4 regions of the Streptomyces sp. NPDC058457 genome follow, and region 3 is predicted to be linked to each of the others. Evidence: riboswitches for the same ligand, from Rfam matches in the RefSeq annotation. Region 3 holds a riboswitch; each other region holds the start of a gene.
The links. A riboswitch is a leader RNA that binds a small molecule or an ion and turns the genes downstream of it on or off. The one in region 3 is predicted to bind cobalamin.
Positions count from the first base shown of each region.

Region 1: it holds a riboswitch for cobalamin, as region 3 does, so the genes downstream of both, ACFWPS_RS22635 (prenyltransferase/squalene oxidase repeat-containing protein) here and metE (5-methyltetrahydropteroyltriglutamate--homocysteine S-methyltransferase) in region 3, are expected to answer to the same signal.
Region 2: it holds a riboswitch for cobalamin, as region 3 does, so the genes downstream of both, ACFWPS_RS22220 (ribonucleoside-diphosphate reductase subunit alpha) here and metE (5-methyltetrahydropteroyltriglutamate--homocysteine S-methyltransferase) in region 3, are expected to answer to the same signal.
Region 4: it holds a riboswitch for cobalamin, as region 3 does, so the genes downstream of both, ACFWPS_RS23715 (CbtB-domain containing protein) here and metE (5-methyltetrahydropteroyltriglutamate--homocysteine S-methyltransferase) in region 3, are expected to answer to the same signal.

Region 1 is NZ_JBHXLU010000028.1:4,931-7,120, forward strand. Features, by position in the region: partial or broken gene ACFWPS_RS22630 (phosphotransferase) at 1-525, opposite strand, end outside; cobalamin riboswitch at 580-711, shown strand; gene ACFWPS_RS22635 (prenyltransferase/squalene oxidase repeat-containing protein) at 819-2,030, shown strand; gene ACFWPS_RS22640 (SCO2322 family protein) at 2,027-2,190, shown strand, end outside.
Region 2 is NZ_JBHXLU010000027.1:24,417-26,606, forward strand. Features, by position in the region: gene mctP (monocarboxylate uptake permease MctP) at 1-194, shown strand, start outside; gene ACFWPS_RS22215 (GNAT family N-acetyltransferase) at 305-811, shown strand; cobalamin riboswitch at 857-989, shown strand; gene ACFWPS_RS22220 (ribonucleoside-diphosphate reductase subunit alpha) at 1,114-2,190, shown strand, end outside.
Region 3 is NZ_JBHXLU010000126.1:18,416-20,605, reverse strand. Features, by position in the region: gene ACFWPS_RS49620 (IclR family transcriptional regulator) at 1-604, shown strand, start outside; cobalamin riboswitch at 713-948, shown strand; gene metE (5-methyltetrahydropteroyltriglutamate--homocysteine S-methyltransferase) at 1,104-2,190, shown strand, end outside.
Region 4 is NZ_JBHXLU010000030.1:21,351-23,540, forward strand. Features, by position in the region: gene ACFWPS_RS23705 (O-methyltransferase) at 1-209, shown strand, start outside; gene ACFWPS_RS23710 (CbtA family protein) at 303-1,058, opposite strand; gene ACFWPS_RS23715 (CbtB-domain containing protein) at 1,081-1,302, opposite strand; cobalamin riboswitch at 1,339-1,480, opposite strand; gene ACFWPS_RS23720 (enoyl-CoA hydratase/isomerase family protein) at 1,548-2,190, opposite strand, start outside.

The sequences.
Region 1 (2,190 bases), on a different contig from region 3:
ACGGGTAAGCACCCAGAGCCACTTGGGCGAGGATCACCGCGGACATACCCCAGTCGAGCCCGGGCGGCCCGTCCTCTGCGTTGGTCCAGTCGATGACCCGAGGGCCGTCGGGGGTCAGCTCCCCCAGCTCTCAACTTCGTTCGAGCCGGGGGGACCCCCATCGTTGTCCGGATGCAGGTCGAGGTGGAGGACCCGGGCACCCGGGTCGGCCGGATCCCGGCCCGGCACGGCGTGCAGTCGCCGCAGCAGCGAGGCGAGCAGCGCCCCGCCCTCCGCCGCGTCCGTCTCCCCCGCCAGCAGCGCCGCCAGCATGGTCGGACCGGACAGGCGCTCCATGACCAATTCGGTACGGGACGCGGACGGCCGTACCCGGGGCGCCGGGTAGCCGTGCTCCCGTACGTACGTCATCACCGCGCCCTCGGCGGCCGCGTCCCCCCAGCCGTCCCGGTCCCGGCGCAGCACCCACGCCTCGTCGATCTCGTACACGTCGGCCGAACGCCCCGAGCCGAGCAGTCTCCCCGTCATGGCATGACCATAACGAAACGGTCCTCGCACAGCCCCCTCTCAGCTTCCCCCGGGCGGCCGGTAAGGTAGCCGGGTCGTCATCACCCGTACGGGGGGAAGCCGGTGCAATTCCGGCGCTGACCCGCAACCGTGAGCCACATCCCGTGTGGCAAGCCGGACCGCCGCGCCCGGGACGTTGAGGGCTCATGTGCGCCGGCGCCCGCCGTCGCACGGCACCGTCGAGGTTTACGGAGCCGAGCCGCCGGGGTGTCCCGTGCTGCCCGGCTCCCCGCAGGGAGAGGCACCCGCCGACCATGACCGTCCTCCGCCGCACCGCCGGGGTGCTGGCCGCCACCGCGGTCATCGGTACCGCCACACCCGTGACGACCGCACTGGCCGCCGGCACCGCGTCCCCGTCGCCGTCCGCGTCGGTGGTCCTCCCGTCGGGGCTGTACGGCGGTTCGGACCCCAGGTTCGACGGTGTCTGGCGTCAGTCCCTCGCCCTGCTGGCCCAGCGCGCGGTGGGGGTCACCCCGGCCGCGAGGGCGGTGGACTGGCTGGCCGGGCAGCAGTGCGCGAACGGCTCGTTCGCCGCGTTCCGCGCCGAGCCGACGGCGGCCTGCGACGCCAAGGTGGCGGTCGACACGAACAGCACGGCCGCCGCCGTACAGGCGCTGAAGGCGGCCGGCGGGCACGACGATGCCGCGGAGAAGGCCGTGACCTGGCTGAAGTCGCAGCAGAACGAGGACGGCGGCTGGGGCTACACCCCGGGCTCGGCCAGCGACACCAACTCCACGGGCGTGGTCGTCGGCGCGCTCGCGGCGGCCGGCGCGAGCGCGGACAGGTCGCCGTACGACCTCCTCGCCAAGTGGTCCGTCCCCTGCGACGAGGACGGTGGCGGCGCGCTCGCCTACCAGCCGGACAAGCAGGGGAAGCTGGCCGCCAACGCGGACGCGACCGCGGCCGGGGTGCTCGGGGCCCTCGGCAAGGGGTTCGTGACGACGGCCGGGAAGGCCCCGGCGCAGGGCTATGTCTGCGCCGACTCCGACAAGGCCCTGACCCGGGAGGAGGTGGCCCGCAACGGCGCCGCGTACCTGGGGGACGCCATGTTCACGACCGGCCACCTCGTCTCGGCGCTGCCCGGTGCCAAGCCCCAGCCGGACTACGGCAACACCGCCGACGCGGTCGTCGCCATGGCCGCGCAGGGCTGGACGAAGCCCGCGAAGAAGCCGTACGCCTGGCTGGAGGCGCACGCTGTGCCGTGGGCGGAGCAGAGCGGGCCCGCGGCCTACGCCGAACTGATCCTCGCCGCGCACGCGATGGGCGCGGACCCGCGCGACTTCGGCGGGACGAACCTGGTGACGGCGCTGAACGCGACGGGCCCGGCCCCGCGGGCGGCCGCCGCGAAGCACACCGGGGAGAAGAAGTCGGGCAGCAGCGTGTGGTGGATCGTCGGCACCGGTCTCGTCGCCGGTATCGGCATCGGCTTCCTGCTCAGCGGCCGCCGGAAGCAGCAGCAGCTGTGAGCGCGGTCCGCCGTGCGGGGCTGCTGCTCCTGGCCGCGCTGACGCTGTGCGCGACGGCCGCCGGGCCGGCGGCGGCCACCGGTTACCGCTACTGGTCCTTCTGGGAGCGGGACGGCGGGCACTGGACGTACGCCACGCAGGGCCCCTCCACCGCGCGGCC
Region 2 (2,190 bases), on a different contig from region 3:
GCGAGATCGGCTACATCGGCCTGACGGCGTTCGTGCTGAACGTCGCGGTCACGGTGGTCCTGACCTTCGCCCTCAAGGCCCTCAAGGCCCCCGAGGGCATCGACCAGACCAGCCCGGAGGACTACACGGCAGACGCCGGCGACCCGGACGTGGAGGTGGAACTCCCGCCAGCCGTTGCAGGTAGCGCCCACTGAAGCGCCCCGTCAGGGGCGCGGGGAACTGCGCGAGCAACCCACCACAACCCGCAGCGGGCCACCGAGAAATTCCACCCTCGGCGGCCCGCTGGTCGTACACACTCACCGGCATGGACATCGTCATCCGGGAAGCCCGTCCCACCGAGTACGAACCCCTCGGTGAAATCACCGCCCAGGCCTACCTCCGGGACGGCCTCCTGGACTTCGGCGAGAGCGACTCGTATCTCACCGAACTCAAGGACGTGGCAAAGCGGGCAGCCGCGGCCACCGTTCTCGTCGCCGTCCACGGCACCACCCTCCTCGGCGGTGTCACCTTCGTCCCCGGCCCCGGCCCGATGGCCGACCTCGCCACCCCCGGAGAGGCCGAGATCCGCATGCTCGCCGTCGGCCGGGCCGCCCGCGGCCAGGGCGCCGGCGAGGCCCTCGCACGCACCTGCATCGACCGCGCACGGACCGTCCAGGGCTGCACGGCCGTCGTCCTGTCGACCCAGCGAAGCATGCACACCGCCCACCGCATCTACGAACGCCTGGGTTTCGTCCGCACACCCGACCGGGACTGGAATCCCGTGCCGCACCTGGACGACATCACTCTCCTCACCTACGAGTTGACACTCTGACACCGCCGCGACACAACATCTGGGGGTGACACGACAACCCGGCACTAGATGTATGCTCATGCTCGCTGTCGCCGCAGGGGAATCCGGTGCGAATCCGGAACTGTCCCGCAACGGTGTACTTGTGCATGTTCGTGCACAGGAGTCAGTCCGAGGACCTGCCGACAGCACGCCCAGCCACCCGGCGAGGGCGTTCTGACGTCCGGGCCTCGTGGAGTGGGCCGGGGTCTCGACGCGTGCCCACGTGCGCTCGTGCTGCCCTCTGCCCTCCGCCAGGCCCCGAGCCCAGCGAGGGAGAGCCCCACGTGACCATCGCGCCAGCCGAACCGGCTTCAGCGACCAGCTCTGTGGAATCCGTGGCAGACGACGGTCCCGGTACCGCGCTGCTGCGGACCCTGACCGAGCTGACCGCCGACCTCCCCGACGCCGACCCCGGCCGGGTCGCCGCCGCCGCGTTGCGCGGCCGGTCGGCGCGGGCCGACGAGGCGGAGTTGCGCGAGCTGGCCACCGAGGCCGCCGCCGGTCTCATCTCCGAGGACCCCGCCTACTCCAGGCTCGCCGCCCGGCTGCTGACGATCTCCGTCCGTGCCGAGGCCGCCTCGCAGGGCGTTACGTCCTTCACCGAGTCCGTCGCCGTGGGGCACCGGGAGGGGCTCATCGCCGACCGCACCGCCGAGTTCGTACGGCTGCACGCCCGGCGCCTCGACACGCTCGTCGACCCGGCCGCCGACGACCGCTTCGGCTACTTCGGCCTGCGCACCCTGCACAGCCGGTACCTGCTCCGGCACCCGATCACCCGCAAGGTCATCGAGACCCCCCAGCACTTCCTGCTCCGGGTCGCCGCCGGTCTCGCCGAGGACGACACCGCCAGGTCGGTGGACGAAGTAGCCGCGCTCCACGGCCTGATGAGCCGCCTCGACTACCTCCCGTCCTCCCCCACCCTCTTCAACTCCGGCACCCGGCACCCCCAGATGTCGTCCTGCTACCTCCTCGACTCCCCCAAGGACGAGCTGGACTCCATCTACGACCGCTACCACCAGGTCGCCCGGCTCTCGAAGCACGCCGGCGGCATCGGGCTTTCGTACAGCCGCATCCGCTCCCGCGGGTCCCTCATCCGCGGCACCAACGGGCACTCCAACGGCATCGTGCCGTTCCTGAAGACCCTCGACGCCTCGGTCGCCGCCGTGAACCAGGGCGGCCGGCGCAAGGGCGCGGCCGCGGTCTACCTGGAGACCTGGCACTCCGACATCGAGGAGTTCCTGGAGCTGCGCGACAACACCGGTGAGGACGCCCGCCGTACGCACAACCTGAACCTCGCGCACTGGGTGCCGGACGAGTTCATGCGCCGGGTGAACGCCGACGAGCCGTGGTCGCTGTTCTCC
Region 3 (2,190 bases):
CGTGTACCGGGACTTCGCCGTCCAGGGCGAGGACCGGGTCTACCGCGCCGGGCCGGTCCTGGAGCTGGCCGCGCACTCGCAGTCACAGGTGTCGCGGCTGCGGGCGGTCGCGCTGCCGCATCTGCAGCGGCTGGTCGAGCTGGTGGCGGAGACGGCCAACCTCGCCGTCCGCACAGGCGACTCCGTCCGGTTCATCGCCAGCGTGGAGTGTGCGCGGGTGCTCCGGGTGGGGTCCCGGGAGGGGATGGTGTTCCCGGCACACCGGACCACGGGCGGACTGCTGCTGCTGGCGGACCTGCCGGAGGAGCAGCTGGCGGAGGTGTACGCGGAGGAGCGGTACCGGGACCGGCCGGCCGAGCGGCCGGACCTCGCCGGGCTGCGGCGGGAGCTGGCGCGGGTGCGGCGGGGTGGCTTCGCCGTGAACCGGGAGCGGTCGGAGCGGGGGCTGCTCGCGGTGGGGGTGCCGGTTCGGGGGGCCGACGGGAGGGTGGTGGCGGGGGTCTCGGTCTCGCTGCCGAGCGTGCGGTACGAGAAGGGCCGGCTGGGGGAGTTGGTGGCGGCCTTGGGCGGAGTGGCTCGGGGGATCGAGGGGGAGCTCGTCTAAGGGGGTGGGGGTTGTTGTGGTGTGACGGCTGCGGGCTCTCCGTGGCTGGTCGCGCTCACGCGGCGGAGCCGCACATCGACGACGCCCCGCGCCCCTTCGGGGGCGCGTTAAGCTGATCGTGCAGCTGGTTCGTCCCGTTGGCCAGACGGGACGTCGTAAGAGGGAACCCGGTGTGAGTCCGGGACTGCCCCGCAGCGGTGAGTGGGAACGACCGCCGTCATACGCACTGGATCCACCGGATCCGGGAAGCGACGGCCAGTAGGGGTCTCGTACGACTGCGTACGACTTTGTACGACGAGACGCGCCCGCGAGTCCGAAGACCTGCCAACTGCCCGTGCGCGAGCCACTCGTGCGCGGACATCCCGGTGACCTCGTGGGCGGGTCGGCGTGCACATCGGACGGACGGTCGGGTACGACCGTCGCCGTCCGGTTCGTCATCCCTTCGCGCTCTCGTCCCGTCACCGGGACCTCAGGGAATCGTCTCGCGAAGGAGATCTCCGTGACAGCCAAGTCCGCAGCCGCGGCAGCCCGGGCCACCGTGTACGGCTACCCCCGCCAGGGGCCGGCCCGGGAACTGAAGAAGGCGATCGAGAGCTACTGGCAGGGCCGGGTCACCGCCGACGCCCTGCATGCCACCGCCGCCGAACTGCGCCGCTCCACCTGGCGGCAGCTCGCCGAGGCCGGCATCCACGAGGTGCCGACCGGCGACTTCTCGTTCTACGACCACGTCCTCGACACCACCGTGATGGTCGGCGCCGTCCCCGAGCGGCACCGCGCCGCCGTCGACGCCGATGCCCTGGACGGCTACTTCGCCATGGCCCGCGGCACCCAGGACGTCGCGCCGCTGGAGATGCCGAAGTGGTTCGACACCAACTACCACTACCTGGTGCCGGAGTTGGGCCCCGACACCGTCTTCGCCACGAACTCCGCCCAGCAGGTGGGCGAGCTGCGGGAGGCGCTGGTCCTCGGACTCACCGCCCGGCCGGTGCTGGTCGGCCCGGTCACCTATCTGCTGCTGGCCAAGCCGGCGCCCGGCGTGCCCGCCGGCTTCGACCCGCTCACCCTCCTCGACCGGCTGCTCCCGGTGTACGCCGAGGTCCTCGCCGACCTGCGGGCGGCCGGCGCCGAGTGGGTGCAGCTCGACGAGCCCGCCCTGGTCCAGGACCGCACCCCGGCCGAACTGGCCGCCGTCGCCCGCGCCTACCGCGACCTGGGCGCCGGCACCGACCGGCCGAAGCTCCTGGTCGCCTCCTACTTCGACCGGCTCGGCGAGGCCCTGCCGGTGCTGGCCAAGGCTCCGGTGGAGGGGCTCGCCCTGGACTTCACCGGGGCGGCGGCCGCCAACCTGGACGCTCTGGCCGCCGTCGGCGGGCTGCCCGGCAAGCGACTGGTCGCCGGTGTCGTCAACGGCCGCAACATCTGGGTCAACGACCTGCCGGCGTCCCTCACCGTCCTCGGCACCCTGCTGGGCCTCGCCGACCGGATCGACGTCGCCGCCTCCTGCTCTCTCCTGCATGTGCCGCTGGACACGGCCGCCGAGCGGGAGATCGCACCGCAGATCCTGCGCTGGCTGGCCTTCGCGAAGC
Region 4 (2,190 bases), on a different contig from region 3:
CGGTGGACTCGGGCCCCTCGCTGGCCCGCCAGGTCATGGAGACCGTCGCACCGCAACTGCGCCAGGGCGCGCTGGTGATGAACGACAACGCCGAGCCCGACTACCTGGACTACATCCGCGACCCGGCCAACGGCTTCCGCACCCTTTCGCTGCCGCTGAAGGGCTCGACGGAGCTGTCGGTGAAGGTGGGGCCGGCCGGCCGCTCCTGAGGCCGAGGGCGGTGATGGCAGATGGCGAACGCGTGAGGGCCCCCGGACGGTTCCGGGGGCCCTCACGTGTCGTTCGGTGTGCCGCGGACCCGGTCAGTGCGGAGCGGGCACCGTGCGTGCGGCGGCCGGCGTCTTCGCCGGCCTGGGGTTGAGGACGCGGTCGGCCAACTCGCCGAACAGCAGGCCGAATCCGCCCCACAGCACCGCCTGGATGGCGAGCGCCGAGAGCCGGAACCGCCACAGCAGGGTGGCCGGGAAGTCCTTCGGCACCTCGTTTACGACCGGCAGGAACTGGTACGCCAGCCCGATGAGGACGCCGAACGCGACCACTGCGAGCACGGTCGCCCACCAGGTGCCCAGTCGCGGCTGGAGCCGCTTGCCGAGGATGGTGGCGGCGACCGCGAGGAGCACGCTGAGCAGCATCATCAGGAAGTACAGCGTGGTCCGCTTGCCGATGGTGTCCGGGTCGCCCACCGACGGCGGGTTGGCCGGGTACTTCAGGAACGGCACCACGTACACGGCCGTCAGCGCGCAGCCGGACAGCAGCAGCGCGGTCGCCCGCGGCGAGAAGCGGCCGACGCGGCCGAGGGCGAAGGAGTAGGCCAGGGCGGCGATGCCGCCGAAGGCGACCCCGTAGACCAGGACACCGGTGGCCAGGCCGGCGGTGGACTGCAGGGAGCGGGAGACGACCTCCATCTCGTGCTCGTGGGAGTGGGCGTCCTCGAAGCTGATGGCCTTGTCGACGTTCGGCTCACCGAGCAGGTAGGCGACGACGAGGGCGAGCAGACCGGCGGCCAGGCCGGCGAGCATGCCCCGCACCAGGAGGTTCCGGACCGTTGCGGAGTTCATGGGTGGTACGGCGCCCCTCGCGTCAGTGGCAGGGGAAGCCGAGCAGGTGGCGGGCGTCGTGCACCCACTCGTGGACGTCCGTGCCGCTGAACACGGAGGTGGCGCCCTGTTCGGCGCCGACGAAGTAGAGCAGGACCAGCATCAGGATGCCGAAGAAGACCGCCCAGGGAGCTATCGCGGACAGCGGCAGCTTGGCGGGAACGGCGGGGGTGTTGGCTGTCGGCGGAGCGACGGTCTGCGCCATGGCAGGACCTCCTCTGGGAGTTCGCGTCCCAACTCGGTGGTGCACAGGACGACGGCCACGGGTCTGACTCACAAACAGCCCTGGGGCTCTTGCATACAGTGGCGCGACCGTGCCGGATTTCCACCGGCTTCCGTCTCGCCGTCGTCGATATCGGACAGACCGTACCGCGTGTCAGGGGCACGGCCAAGACCGCACCACCAGGCGTGATCTTCATCTCGGGCCTGGTGGGCGGCTGGTGGGGCGGTTCAGACGGGTGGGGCGAGGCCCAGTTCGCGCTCGCCGAGCGGGGCGAAGAAGCGGTCGACGTCCGCGGCGGTGACCTCGGCGAGGGTGCCCGGGGACCAGCGCGGGGTGCGGTCCTTGTCGACGACCTGGGCGCGGATGCCCTCCACCAGGTCGTGGGTCGCGAGGGTCGCGCAGGAGACGCGGTACTCCTGGTCCAGGACCCGCTCCAGCGAGCCGAGTCGCCGGGCCCGGCGCAGCGCCTGCAACGTGACCTTCAGGGCGGTGGGTGACCTGGTGAGCAGGGTGTCCGCCGCCTCCTTCGCCGCCGGGTCGCCGTGCGCGAGCAGCCGCTGGACGATCTCCTCGACCGTGTCGGCCCGGTAGCAGGCGTCGATCCACGCACGGTGCCCGGCCAGCTCCCCGTCCGGCGCCTGCCGGACCTGCCGGGCGAGCGCCTCGGGCACGGGCAGGGTGGCGAGGTCGGCGACGAACGCCGGGAGCGAGCCGGAGGGCATGTAGTGGTCGGCGAGTCCGCACAGCATCGCGTCGGCGGCTCCGATCTGGGCGCCGGTCAGGGCGAGATGGGTGCCGAGTTCGCCGGGCGCGCGGCCGAGCAGGTAGGTGCCGCCGACGTCGGGCACGAAGCCGATCCCGGTCTCGGGC